Regions from separate parts of the Ensifer sp. Root31 genome, predicted to be linked through region 2. Evidence: predicted binding sites of a transcription regulator. Region 2 holds the regulator's gene; the other holds the start of a gene.
The links. The regulator PhoB, encoded in region 2, activates phosphate uptake and scavenging genes when phosphate is short. The targets are predictions, from matches to a motif close to TGTCATNNANCTGTCAT.
Positions count from the first base shown of each region.

Region 1 (4,859 bases), on a different contig from region 2:
GCCCTGAGCGCGTTCGAGATGCGTTTTCAATCGGGTCCAGCTGGAGAAGCCGAACTCCCGGGCGATGACCAGTTGGGCATCCTGCAGGCCGATTGTGGCCGGCTCGGAGAAATAGGACAGCGCCCGCTGGCGTGCCGCGGCATCGCCAGCCTTCAGGGCTTTGTGAAAAGCCTTGGCCTGCTTGCGGATGGAATAGAGGGTAGCGTTCGCGGAAAGATCGCGCGTGATCATGAAAGACCTCCTTTCATTCACGTCCGGTATCCGCGCCCACAGACTGAAAAGAGGTGTGGCAACCAAGTCCAGTGAAACAGGTGGGTCTGGCCCTTCCCGCGGATCGGGTGCGCCCTGCGAACGACACGATCGCTAGCACGCAGCCGATATTCTTGTCCACTGCATGTTTCCTTAAATCCTATCCGATTTAAGGATAAAACATGCAGCAATTCAAAGTGCTACAGCGACCTTTGCGCGTCTGATAAGACGCGCGGCGCTGTAGGCTTCTCAGCTTTCCGGTTCGTAGCGAACGAAAGCAAAGCGATCCCCCTTGGGCGACCAGTTGGGAACATTCATCGTGCCCTGCCCGCCGAAGAGCTCGAACAGCTCGCGCGCGTTGCTGCCATCCATCTCCATCAATCGCAGACGGACGTTCAGGTCCCGCGGATGATCGAAGACATCGCCGTCATAGGAGAGAACCAGAAGGTGTCTTCCGTCGGGCGACGGATGCGGGAACCAGTCGCCATAGGGGCTGTCGGTCACGCGCTCAACGTCGGTGCCGTCGGGACGAACGCGCCAGATCTGCATGCGGCCAGTGCGGCTGGAGTTGAAGTAGATCCACGCTCCATCCGGCGACCAGTCCGGCCCGTCGTTGCGGCCTTCGCCCTGCGTCAGTCGCCGCTCTTCGCCGCCTTCGACCGAGATCGTATAGATATCGAAGACCTGATCACGAATACCGCAATAGGTCAGTGCGCCGCCATCCGGCGACCAGCCGTGCCAGTAGGACGGGAGGTTGGGGGTGACAAGCCGCGGAGTGCCGCCAGAAGCCGGCAGCAGGTAGATCGCCGACTTGCCGAACTCGGTCTTGTCGCTGATCGCAATCGTGCTGCCATCAGGCGAAATGCCGTGGTCATTGTTGCAGAGATGGGCAAAGCCGGTTTCGATCTCGACCGGCTCCGAGCCGTCGAAGGCCAGCCGGTAAAGCCGGCCGTCGCCATTGATGATGAGATATCGCCCGTCCGGAGACCAATTCGGCGCCTCGACCAGCCGCTCCGTCTGCCAGACGACGCGAGTCTCGGCGGTAACGATGTCATAGGTTTCGATGGAACTGCGCATACGCTTCTCCTGCCGCAACCGCAGCTATTTGCTTTCTTCGCCCCGTGGCAGCACCGCCAAGACTTTGGCGCAGATCGACCGCATCAAGATGACGCTGCGCTGGTCTTGCCAGGTCGAGACCAAGCCCCAGGCCAGCAGCAGAAGAATGCAGACGAAGGCGACGCCGACGGTGACGAGACTACCGGTCGCAAGACCATAGACACCGAACACGGCCGGCGTCGCGAAACAGGCGATCTGCGCCGAAAGCTGCCCACCGGCAGAAACGTCGCTCAGCGACCACAGCCGGATCAGCCGGATTTCCTCCTCGGTGAACTCCGGCTGGCTTTCCTTGCCGTCCCGCCCTTCGGGGATGCGCTCACCGTCTATCCCCGATCGCGGAACCGGTTGGTGATTGGATAGCGCCGATCGCGGCCAAAATTCTTCTTGGTGATCTTCACGCCGGGCGCCGACTGTCGGCGCTTGTATTCGGCGATATAGAGCAGATGTTCGATGCGGTGTACCGTTGTCTCGTCATGACCACGAGCAACGATCTCCTCCGTGCTCATCTCCTTTTCGACGAGGCACTCCAGAATGTCATCGAGCACCGGATAGGGCGGCAGTGAATCCTGGTCCGTCTGGTTGGGGCGAAGCTCGGCCGACGGCGCCTTGTCGATGATGTTTTGCGGGATGACCACGCCGGATGGACCGAGCGCGCCCGGCGGCACGGTGGTGTTGCGCCAGCGCGAGATGCCATAGACCTCCATCTTGTAGAGGTCCTTGATCGGATTGAAGCCGCCGTTCATATCGCCATAGAGCGTGGCGTAGCCGACCGACATTTCCGACTTGTTGCCGGTGGTGACCACCATCGAGCCGAACTTGTTGGAGACGGCCATCAGGATCGTGCCGCGCGTGCGGCTCTGCAGGTTTTCCTCGGTGATGCCCGATTCCGTGCCCTCGAACATATCGGCCAGCGCGCCGAGAAATCCTTCGACCGGCTCTTCGATCGGCACGATATCGTAGCGGCAGCCGAGCGCTTCGGCGCAATCCTTGGCGTCCTTCAGCGAGTCCTTCGAGGTGTAGCGGTAAGGCAGCATGATCGTGCGTACCCGTTCCTCGCCGAGCGCATCAACGGCAAGTGCTGCGCAGATCGCCGAGTCGATGCCGCCGGACAGGCCGAGCACGACGTTCTTGAAACCGTTCTTGTTGACGTAGTCGCGGAAGCCGAGCATGCAGGCGCGATAGTCTGCCTCCTCCCGCTCCGGCAGGCGCGATTGCAGGCCGCCGGCACAGTGCCAGCCATTGTCGCCCTTTTTCCATTCGACGATCGACAGCGCCTCCTCGAACTGGCTCATCTGGAAGGCGAGCGACTTGTCCGTGTTGAAGGCGAAGCTCGCGCCGTCGAACACCAGTTCATCCTGACCGCCGAGCTGGTTGGCATAGATCATCGGCAGGCCGGTCTCTATCACCTGCTTGAGCACGACCTGATGGCGCACGTCCACCTTGCCGCGATGATAGGGCGAGCCGTTCGGTGACAGCAGGATTTCGGCGCCGCTTTCCGCCAGTGTCTCGCACACACCAAGATCGCCCCAGATGTCCTCGCAGATCGGGATACCAATGCGAATGCCGCGGAAATTGACCGGCCCTGGCATCTCGCCCTGGTCGAACACCCGCTTCTCGTCGAACTCGCCGTAATTCGGCAGATCGACCTTGTCGCGTACCGCAATGATCTTGCCGCCATCGAGCACGGCGACGGCATTGTGGCGCCCGGTCTTGGCCAGGCGCGGGAAGCCGATAATGACGCCCGGGCCGCCGTCGGCGGTCTCCTCGGCCAACTTTTCCACCGCCTGTAAACAGGCCTTGAGAAAAGCAGGCTTGAGAACCAGATCCTCCGGCGGATAGCCGGAAATGAAGAGCTCGGTGAGCAGCAGGAGGTCGGCGCCCTGGCGCGCCGCATCGGCGCGCGCCTCACGCGCTTTCGCCAGGTTTCCGGCGATATCGCCGACGGTCGGATTGAGCTGGGCGATTGCGATACGAAGCAGGGTGGGAGCGGCTTTGTGAGCGGTCATGAGCGGGCCTGTCGGTCTGTTCTCGAACGAATGCGTCTGACTTTCGCCCCGATCTTTAGCGCAATCCGCGCGAAAATGCCCACAGCCAATCGCCGCGAAGCGAAAAATTCCAAAAAATTCTGCGTTTCCGGTTTGTTATCGGCGCCGGCTCGCGCGTCCTCACGTCACGAAAACCTGTTTCCAAACACCCTGAACAAGTCATTCATCCCCTGTTCAAAATGACAGTCGTATGACAGCTACACGACACATTGATGAAATTGGAGAAGACGTTGGCCAATATCGATTCAGCCGTAGCGAGGAGATCACGAGTCTACGCTGGTAGACCCGGATTTGCCGCGCGGCACGCCAAGACGCTGACCTCCGCACGCAGTGCATTGTTCTCGCTGTCGATCGCGGCAGCCCTCGTTTTTGCAGTCGAGTTGATCGTGCGCCAGTCCATGGCCGACACGGTCGCCTACTTCCTCGATCCGACGCGCCCCGCATGGACCACCATCGGTGCATTCTTCCTGATCCTTCTCGCCATCGATGGCGTTTTCGGCCGCGAACACAAGTCCGCCGTGGTGCTCGCGCCGCTGGCGATCATACCGGCCATCATCTGCCAGCAGAAGCAGGTCTTTCTCTCCGACCCGCTCTATCCGACCGACTTCCTCTTTGGCCGCCAGATCCTCGAATTGATGCCTGTGCTTGTCAAGGATCGTCCGTGGACGGCCGTCGGCATCGTTGTCGGCCTCATCGCAGCCGTTACAACCATCGGCCTGTTGCTGCGTTACGCCTGGCGCAACTTCCCCAAGCTGACACGCCGCGAGCGCATCGCTCGCGCAGCTTTTGCGCTGCCGCTGCTCTTCGCCTTCTGGCACATCATGGATTACAACCAGTTCTCCTGGATCCGTGATCGCCTGAAGGTCATCCCGATCATGTGGGACCAGACCGAAAACTATCGTCACAACGGCTTTGCGCTGGCGTTTGCGATCAATCTGCCGATGGCCAACGTCAACGCGCCCGCCGGCTACATGGCCGATGCGATCGATCGCATCCCGGTCAAGCCGCTGCCGGCCGGCACCTCCCACCGCAGCAAGCCCGACGTCATCGTGCTGATGAGCGAATCCTTCTGGGATCCGACCCGTCTGCCGAACGTCAAGCTTTCGCCCGACCCGATGCCGACGATCCGCGAAATGCAATCTGGCAACGTGTTCTCGCCAGAGTTCGGCGGCATGACGGCCAATGTCGAATTCGAAGCGCTGACCGGCTTTTCGAATGCCTTCCTGCCCTATGGCAGCATTCCGTACCAACAGTACATCCGCAATCCGATCCCCTCGCTTGCCACCTTCTTCCGTGGCGAGGGTTACGTTTCGCGTGCCATCCATCCGTTCCAGAGCTGGTTCTGGAACCGCACCGCCGTCTACAAGGCCTTCGGCTTCGACACCTTCAAGTCGGAGGAGAATATGCCGCCGATGCAGAAGCGCGGCATTTTCGCCTCGGACGAATCCC
Region 1 is NZ_LMCO01000023.1:190,910-195,768, forward strand. It holds gene ASD00_RS20970 (ankyrin repeat domain-containing protein) at 1-231, opposite strand, end outside; gene ASD00_RS20975 (TolB family protein) at 499-1,326, opposite strand; gene ASD00_RS20980 (hypothetical protein) at 1,351-1,536, opposite strand; gene ASD00_RS20985 (NAD+ synthase) at 1,689-3,371, opposite strand; gene ASD00_RS20990 (LTA synthase family protein) at 3,641-4,859, shown strand, end outside.
Region 1: ASD00_RS20990 (LTA synthase family protein) is a predicted target of PhoB. The motif match lies at 3,590-3,606, and genes of this name have one in related genera.

Region 2 (4,859 bases):
AGCGGCTTTTCGGCGGTTCCGGCCTTCGTCGCCGTCTTTCGCACGCGTGCGTCATCGATGATCGTGCGCAGATCGGCTGCCGTCATGGCCGAAAGATCGATGAAATGTCTTGTGCCTGCCATCGTAGTCAATTCCTGTCTCAGAATGGCCCGTGGAGCGCGACCGGTGTCGAAGAGCCAAAAGAACGCTCGACACCTTGGGCTCGCGCATGGACCCTTGGGAAAATCGCTGCCGATCTCCGGGTTCACAAATTAGGCTGCGGCGGTACCGCTGCTGCTTCTCACGGCTTCGGCCGCGCGCTCGATCCGCGCCAGGCCTTCGCGCGCTTCCGCGGCGGTCACCGTCAGCGGCGGCAACAGGCGCAGGACGTTTTCGCCGGCCGGAACAGCCAGCAGCTTCTCCGCGCGGATCGCCTTCAGGAGATCGGCCGAAGGGCCTTTCGCCTTGATGCCGAGCATCAGGCCGTCGCCGCGGATATCCTCGATCACATCGGGGAAACGGTCCTTCAACGACGCGAGGCCCTGGCGGAAGACCAGGGCCACGTCGCGGACATGCTCCAGGAAACCGTCGGCCAGGATGACGTCGAGCACGGCGTTGCCGACAGCCATGGCAAGCGGGTTGCCGCCATAGGTCGAACCGTGCGTACCGGCGACCATGCCGGCAGCCGCCTCTTCGGTCGCAAGGCAGGCACCGAGCGGGAAGCCGCCGCCGATGCCCTTGGCGACAGCCATGATATCCGGACGGATGCCAGCCCATTCATAGGCGAAAAGCTTGCCGGTGCGGCCGACGCCGGACTGGACCTCGTCGAGGATCAGCAGCAGACCGAACTCGTCGCAAAGCGCGCGCAGCTCCTGCATGAATTCCTTGGTGACCGGGCGGATGCCGCCCTCGCCCTGGATCGGCTCGATCAGGATCGCCGCCGTCTCGTCGGTGATCGCATCCTTGAGCGCCGTGATATCGCCGAAGGGAACCTGATAGAAACCCGGGGCCTTCGGGCCAAAGCCCTCGATGTACTTCTGCTGACCACCCGCCGCGATGGTCGCGATCGTGCGTCCGTGGAAGGCACCCTCGAAGGTGATGATGTGGAACTTCTCCGGATTGCCCTTGGCATAGTGGTAGCGACGCGCAGTCTTGATCGCGCATTCGAGCGCCTCGGCACCCGAGTTGGTGAAGAAGACACGATCGGCGAAGGTGACGGCCGTCAGCCGGCGTGCAAGGCTCTCCTGGCCGGGGACCTCATAAAGGTTGGACAGGTGCCAGACCTTCTCGGCCTGCGCCTTCAACGCCTCGACCAGATGCGGATGCGCATGGCCAAGCGAGTTGACGGCGACGCCGGCGGCGAAGTCGAGATAGCGCGAGCCGTCTTCGGCGATCAACCAGACGCCCTCTCCTCGCTCGAAACGCAACGGCGCACGCATGTAGGTGTCGTAAAGCGGCGTGGTTGCAGTCATGGCGAGCCTCTCCTTCATTGCTATCGGCATCGATCCGAGCCCCTGTTGAGCGCGGCAAAAAATTAAAAATGCCGCCTTGCGGCGGCGCAGGCACTATTCCTATTTCGCAGCGCAATGTCAACAAAACCAAGCTTTGCAGTGCGGTCGGACGGGTCTGATCCATGCGACGAAAAAATCACGCGACGGGGCTTGCAAAAATGCAACGCCCACCGAGCAAGTTGGGGAAAACCAAGAAATCGATTCGGCGCGATTCGCGGGACTCTTGCCACGGAGTCCGCCGGTCAGTAGGTTAATGTTCAATTACTAGACGCATGCGGCGGGCCTAGTCACCAAAAGTGTTATCGCGTTGCAGCTCCGGAGCCTGTCCGGAGCGTGGTGAGAGATTCTGTCATCGCCAACGCTGAGAACGGAGAGTGCAGAAATGAACTGGACTGACGAGCGGGTGGAAAAACTGAAGAAGCTTTGGTCCGAGGGCCTGAGCGCGAGCCAGATCGCGGCACAGCTCGGCGGCGTCAGCCGCAATGCGGTCATCGGCAAGGTTCACCGGCTGAGCCTGCCCGGCAGGGCCAAGGCTGGCGGAACCACCGCCGCGACCCGGCCGAAGCAGCGCCCGACTTCGGCGCCGCGCGCTCCGAACTACGCTTCGCGCGTCACGACACGGACGGTTACCCGTGCGGCCGGCGCGACCGTGCTCAAGGAAGAGGTCGAAGTCGATCTCGTCGCCGAACAGGATTTCCGCATCCAGACGGATGTGGTCGTGCCAATGTCGCGCCGCCTGGAGCTGACGCAGTTGACCGAGCGCACCTGCAAATGGCCGATCGGCGACCCGCTCAAGGAAGAATTCCACTTCTGCGGCAACGATTCCCCGGAAGCTTCGCCCTATTGCACATTCCATGCGCGGCTTGCCTATCAGCCGACCTCCGAGCGCCGTCGCGCTCGCTGAGACGACCGAAAACCACATGCAGAAAAGGGGCCGCACGGCCCCTTTTTTATTGGCTGCTGCATGTTTCCCTGGTTCGTATTCGCTTCAAGGAAACATGCCGCAATTCAAGATGCAACAGCGACCTTTGCGCGTCCATTAAGATGCGCGGCGCTGCAGTGGCCGGCTGGCTCAGCTTTCGAGCGAGTAGCCGGCACCGCGAACGGTGCGGATGACATCAGGCATGCTCGAGAAATTCAGTGCCTTGCGCAAGCGACCGACATGCACGTCGACGGTGCGCTCGTCGACATAGATATCGTGGCCCCAGACGCCATCAAGGAGTTGCGAGCGCGAGAACACCCGGCCCGGCGACGACATCAGGAATTCGAGCAGGCGGAATTCCGTCGGACCAAGGCGGACCTCGCGGGTGCGGCGATGCACGCGATGGGTCTCGCGATCGAGCTCGATGTCGCCGCAGCGAAGCAGCGTCGAGAGGACCTCGGGCTTGGCGCGCCGCAGCATCGCCTTGACACGGGCCATCAGCTCCGGGGTCGAGAACGGCTTGACGACATAATCGTCGGCGCCGGTGGCAAGGCCACGAACCCGCTCGCTCTCCTCGCCGCGCGCCGTCAGCATGATGATCGGCAGGCGCTCGGTTTCCGGACGTTGGCGCAGCCGGCGGCAAAGCTCGATGCCGGAAACGCCCGGCAGCATCCAGTCGAGGATCAGGAGATCCGGGAGGCGCTCCTGTAGGCGGATCTCCGCCTCGTCTCCGCGCAGGATCGTATCAACATCGAACCCTTCGGCTTCGAGGTTATAACGCAGCAGGACACTCAGCGCCTCTTCGTCTTCGACAACGGCGATTTTCGGCAACATCAGGCAACGTCTCCTTACCCAGAGCGTCTCGCGTTCGATCGAACGCAAAGAGATGCTCGAACATATAGAATCTGGAGCACTCCGCGCGTTTTCATAGGCACGCGCGAAAACGTATAGCTTCAGACGCAGTAGAGCAGGGCCGCAACCAGGGCTGCGACCGGAGCAGGTTCATAAGCAGGCACTCGAACGTATCCGGGTCTTAAAGCGCGTCGCGATCTCTAAGATGCGCTTGTTGTGCTTTAAGTTCTTGTTTTTGCACATGTCGTTATCGCAAAACCGCTGCGCACTTTTGCGCGACATGCGTTAGTCCTTCACGGCACCCAGCGTCGACGTATTGTCGTCCTTCGGACGCTCGCCTTCCGGCTGCGCGCCCGTCGCCATGTAGTAGATCGTCTCGGCGATATTGGTGGCGTGGTCGCCGATACGCTCGATGTTCTTGGCACAGAAGAGAAGATGCGTGCAGGGCGTGATGTTGCGCGGATCTTCCATCATGTAGGTGAGCAGCTCGCGGAACAGCGAGGTGTAGATCGCGTCGATCTCCTCGTCGCGCTCGCGGATGCTGTTGGCCTTCTCCGGCGAGCGGGAAGCGTAGACGTCGAGGACTTCCTTGAGCTGCACCAGCGCAAGCTCTGCCAGGTGTTCGAGACCGCGCGCCAGCTTGCGCGGGATGCCGGAGCCGGCAACCGCGATGACACGCTTGGCGTTGTTCTTGCCGAGGTCGCCGACGCGCTCCAGATCGGACGCGATGCGGATCGATCCCATGATCTCGCGCAGGTCGGCAGCAACGGGCTGGCGCTTGGCGATGGTGACGATTGCCTTTTCGCCGATCTGGCGTTCGGCTTCATCGAGGATGGTGTCGTCGGAGATCACCTTCTGCGCCAAGGCGAGGTCAGAATTGACAAGCGCACGAACGGATTCGCCCACCATCTGCTCGGCAAGCCCGCCCATCTCGGAGATGCGGCGCGTGAGATATTTCAGTTCTTCGTCGTAGGCGGACATTATGTGCATGGACATAGTCTTCGATCCTTGCGGGCGCGTTCAGGAAACGGGGTGAAGAGGAGCTTCGGCCATCAACCGAACCGGCCCATGATGTAGTCCTGGGTACGCTGGTCATCCGGATTGGTGAACATCTTGTCGGTGTCGTTCTCCTCGACAAGATTGCCGAGGTGGAACATGGCAGTGCGCTGCGAAACACGCGCCGCCTGCTGCATCGAGTGGGTGACGATGACGATCGTGAAGTTGGTACGCAGCTCGTGGATCAGTTCCTCGACCTTGGCCGTCGCGATCGGATCGAGCGCCGAACAGGGCTCGTCCATCAGGATCACTTCAGGGCTGACGGCAACGGCGCGCGCGATGCACAGACGCTGCTGCTGGCCGCCCGAAAGACCGGTGCCCGGCTCCTGCAGGCGATCCTTCACCTCGTTCCACAAACCAGCCTTCTGCAGGCTGGTCTCGACGACTTCGTCGAACTCAGACTTGGTGCGGGCAAGCCCGTGGATGCGCGGGCCGTAGGCGACGTTGTCGTAGATCGACTTCGGGAACGGGTTCGGCTTCTGGAACACCATGCCGACGCGGGCTCGCAGTTCCACGACGTCGATCGTCGGGTCGTAGAT
Region 2 is NZ_LMCO01000001.1:134,411-139,269, forward strand. It holds gene argF (ornithine carbamoyltransferase) at 1-122, opposite strand, end outside; gene ASD00_RS00650 (aspartate aminotransferase family protein) at 252-1,451, opposite strand; gene ASD00_RS00655 (GcrA family cell cycle regulator) at 1,873-2,394, shown strand; gene phoB (phosphate regulon transcriptional regulator PhoB) at 2,563-3,246, opposite strand; gene phoU (phosphate signaling complex protein PhoU) at 3,550-4,260, opposite strand; gene pstB (phosphate ABC transporter ATP-binding protein PstB) at 4,317-4,859, opposite strand, start outside.